Regions from separate parts of the Shewanella mesophila genome, predicted to be linked through region 1. Evidence: predicted binding sites of a transcription regulator. Region 1 holds the regulator's gene; the other holds the start of a gene.
The links. The regulator sigma-54, encoded in region 1, starts transcription at its own class of promoters, with help from an activator protein. The targets are predictions, from matches to a motif close to GTTGGCACGNNNNTNGNNT.

Region 1 (2,167 bases):
TCGACATCAAAAAGATCATCGAACAGCTGAAAAATCGCGGACTAGGTGTATTAATCACCGACCATAATGTGCGCGAAACTCTCGATGTTTGTGAGAAAGCTTACATTGTGAGTCATGGCAATTTGATTGCCGAGGGAACTCCTGCTGAAATCTTAGACAACCAGCAAGTACGAGCAGTGTACTTAGGTGAACAATTCAAGCTATAGTTAATCTTATAAGCGATCGGCATAGGTTAAATACCTTGCCGTACATAATTAATATTTGCCTTTAACGACTTAAGGCCACCAACAAAGCTTTCTCATTTTATAATTAGAAACAAGGGAATAGCAGTACGATGAAAGCGTCACTTCAGCTCAAAATGGGTCAGCATTTAACCATGACACCCCAATTACAGCAAGCAATTCGTTTGTTGCAATTGTCGTCATTGGAGCTGCAACAAGAGATCCAGCAGGCATTAGAATCTAACCCGCTTTTAGAGTTAGATGAGGAGCAAGAGGGCGCCGACAACGGCGCTCGAGAAGAGCGCAATGATAACAATGAAACCTACGAGGTCGACTATGAAAACAAGCTACAAGTCGACTCGAGTGAAGATAATTCTGGCTTAGAAACATCCGACGCGCTCACCCAAGATTCCATGCCCGATGAACTCCCAGTTGATACTACATGGGATGAGGTATACACAGCGTCACCTAACTCCAGTTCGGGGGCAATGCGCGACGATGATATGCCTTTTCAAGGGGAAACTAGTGAAGGCTTGTATGAACACCTCGAGTGGCAAAAAAATCTTACTCCCTTTTCTGATAACGACTTAGCCATCGCTACCGCAATTATCGATGCCATCGACGAACGCGGTTACCTCACTCAAACCTGCGACGATATTCTTGAGGCCATGGGCGATCCAGAAATTGAACTGGATGAAATAGAAGCGGTACTAAAGCGCGTCCAACATTTCGATCCTGTTGGCGTTGCAGCGCGAGATCTCAGCGAATGTTTAACTATTCAGCTAGCACAATACGGTAATGATACCCCTCATATTGCCAATGCAAGAATGTTGATTAGCGAACATCTAGATCTTATCGCTGGTAGAGATTTTCGCCTATTGATGCGAAAAACTAAGTTAAAAGAAGACGATTTACGCGATGCTATCTCACTGATACAGACTCTCAATCCACGTCCAGGTTTGGCTATTACTGCCAGCCGAGACGAATATGTTATCCCGGATGTCACCGTGACGAAGAAAAAAGGTCGTTGGGTCGTAGAGCTTAATCCCGATAGTATGCCTAAGATTAATGTAAACCAGCATTATGCCGCAATGGCTCGCAGCACTAAGAGTCAGGCCGATGGACAATTTATTAGAGGTCACCTACAAGAAGCTAAATGGTTCTTGAAAAGTTTAGAGAGTCGCAACGAAACCCTGTTAAAAGTCACTAACTGTATTGTTGATTTTCAACAAGGCTTCTTTGAGTTTGGTGAAGAAGCGATGAAGCCGATGGTGTTAAACGATATTGCTGAAGCCGTTGAAATGCATGAGTCGACCATCTCTCGAGTAACAACGCAAAAGTATATGCACACCCCGAGAGGCATTTTTGAACTAAAATACTTCTTCTCTAGCCATGTGGGAACCGACGATGGCGGAGAGTGCTCTTCTACTGCAATACGAGCATTTATCAAAAAGCTCGTCGCAGCAGAAAACCAGAAGAAGCCGTTAAGCGACAGCAAAATGGCGCAACTTTTGGCAGAACAAGGCATTAAAGTCGCAAGACGGACAATTGCTAAATATCGAGAGGCTATGTTGATACCGCCATCGAACCAACGTAAAAGTTTGTAATCAACAACTGGAAACCGGAGGAGTGAATTTATGCAAATAAACCTTACAGGGCACCACATTGAGATAACCCAATCTCTACGGAACTATGTTGAAGAGAAATTCACAAAGCTTGAACGACATTTCGATCAGATCAATAATGTCCACGTTGTATTAAATGTCGAAAAATTGATGCAAAAAGTTGAAGCAAAGTTACATCTCCGAGGTGGAGAAGTCTTCGCAACATCGGAACACGCGGATATGTACGCCGCGATAGACTCCCTGATCGATAAATTAGATCGTCAGGTCATTAAACACAAAGAGAAGCAAACTAAACATTAACGATGGAACTTAGTACCATCC
Region 2 (2,167 bases), 580 kb from region 1:
GGCAACGAGTGAAGAATATGGTTGAACTAGGTTCAAGATCGTTAACACAGCATAGAAAACGTTAAAACTCAAACGCCCAAGCTAATAGGGTGGGCATAGGCTAACACTATCAAATTTGTAATTGATTAATCTGATAGTGATTAGCCGCTGCGCCGGGAAGTCTAGTTCATACTGACGGGACCATTAATGTTGTTAAAGCTCAAGTCCCCAGAGCCGGCCTCTATGATCGTCAGCCCTTGGGTATTGTTGACTTCTATACTGCCTGAACCATCGTCGATGGTGACCTTGCCAGCAACATCTACAATACTCATACCACCCGAGCCATCGTTAATCACCACATCGCCTTTAACATTAGTCACTTCAATACTGCCTGAGCCATCATCAAGATCTATATTGCCATCGACATTCGTCAGCACAATGCTGCCAGAACCGTCATCAATGACTAAGTTCTTACCACCATCCAGATTGAGACTGCCAGAGCCATCTTTAACCCTAATGTCGGCGTTCACTCCCTTGATGTCTATGCTGCCAGAGCCATCATCAATATCGAGCAACATTGATGCAGGCACCTTGATGGTGACATCCATATAGGGTGATGACCCGTTGAATGATACGCGATAGAAGGAATCGAAATTTGCCACCAGCTTGGCTTGGTCGCCATCTCGCACTAAGGTTAACTCGGGCTCGACACCATCATAACCATAGATATCGGCTTCGAGGGTGATTTCGTTTAACCCCTCAATACCTTCGATAGTCAAAGCACCGGCTCCAGTTTCGGCAGCTAATCCATCTAGGCCATTAGCATCTAAAGAGAGTTCAGAGGTTCTATGGTAGTCGAATGATGTCTTGCCTGCGCCGTTCACATTTATAATGCAACCACTTAGGCAAAAAGATAATGCTGCCGACAATACTAGGGGACGTAAAACCATCATAAAGTTTCCTTGTTAAATCTTATAAACTGATTTTATTAGCTATTTTTATATGCGCGAACAAAGACAGCTGCAGATACCGTGCCAAATCAGTATCTATCTGTTTTAACTATGTTATATTTCATTAAATAACAACTACAACTCGGCAACCCCATCACTAAGTTGCTAAATACACTAGATGTTGGTTAAAAAAACCGATAGCGAAAGGAAGCGTTAATGGACTATCTCGCCCTAAACAAGCACGCCTGGGATCAGCGAGCCAAAATTCACCTTGCCTCCAAGTTTTATGATGTTGCAGGCTTTATCGCAGGTCAGACATCCTTACAAGAAATAGAACTGAAGGCTCTAAATGTGCAAGGGAAAAGCTTGTTGCATTTACAGTGTCACTTTGGACTCGATACACTGTCATGGGCACGGCTAGGCGCCAAGGTAACGGGCGTTGATCTGTCATCCACTGCAATAGAGCAAGCCCAGACGCTAGCTAAACAGTGTCAACTACATGCCGACTTTATCTGTTGCGACATTTACCAAGCCCCTAAGCATCTTAAACAAGAGTTTGACATCGTATACACCTCATACGGAGTATTATGCTGGCTACCAGACCTACAAGGTTGGGCCAATATCATCGCTAAGGCGCTTAAAACTGGAGGGCAGTTCTATATGGCGGAGTTCCATCCGGTGCAAGCATTAATGGAAGGATACAGCTACTTTGGGCAAGCCGAACCCGACATTGAAGAGGAAGCCACCTATACAGAAAATAGCCCAGATGAGAAGCACACTATGGTGACATGGCCGCACTCATTAGCCGATGTGATCAGTGCACTATTAAATGCAGGCCTTGTGATTACTGAGCTAAAGGAGTTTGATTTCAGCCCCTACGATGCATTCGACGGGCTTGAAATTAGGGAGACGCCCCATGATCGCCCCCGCTATTACCTGCAACACCAAGGTCAAAATGTACCGCTGGTTTACACTGTCTCAGCTATCAAAACGGCATAAAAAAGCAGGCTAAGCCTGCTTTTTTCTTTCATCACTAATGGCGCAACACCGGATACACTAAATATTGCTGATCATAATAGGGGCTACGCTCATAAAACCAACTTAGTCTGGCTTTGGGATCGGCGGCAAAGTCTTTATCTTGCAACGCCTTATCAAACTCAGCCTGTAACGCTGGGTCTTTCGCTAACATTTTGGCAGCCATCGGCTCAACGGCATAGTGCTCAATATATTCTGTGCGG

Region 2: a site for sigma-54 is predicted at 1,000-1,018, ahead of K0I73_RS00160 (DUF4097 family beta strand repeat-containing protein). Genes of this name have one in related genera too.

Annotation. Positions count from the first base shown of each region.
Region 1 is NZ_CP080421.1:614,933-617,099, reverse strand. It holds gene lptB (LPS export ABC transporter ATP-binding protein) at 1-206, shown strand, start outside; gene K0I73_RS02755 (RNA polymerase factor sigma-54) at 335-1,828, shown strand; gene hpf (ribosome hibernation promoting factor) at 1,859-2,146, shown strand; gene ptsN (PTS IIA-like nitrogen regulatory protein PtsN) at 2,149-2,167, shown strand, end outside.
Region 2 is NZ_CP080421.1:36,809-38,975, reverse strand. It holds gene K0I73_RS00165 (phosphatase PAP2 family protein) at 1-65, shown strand, start outside; gene K0I73_RS00160 (DUF4097 family beta strand repeat-containing protein) at 162-929, opposite strand; gene K0I73_RS00155 (class I SAM-dependent methyltransferase) at 1,146-1,928, shown strand; gene K0I73_RS00150 (M14 family metallopeptidase) at 1,963-2,167, opposite strand, start outside.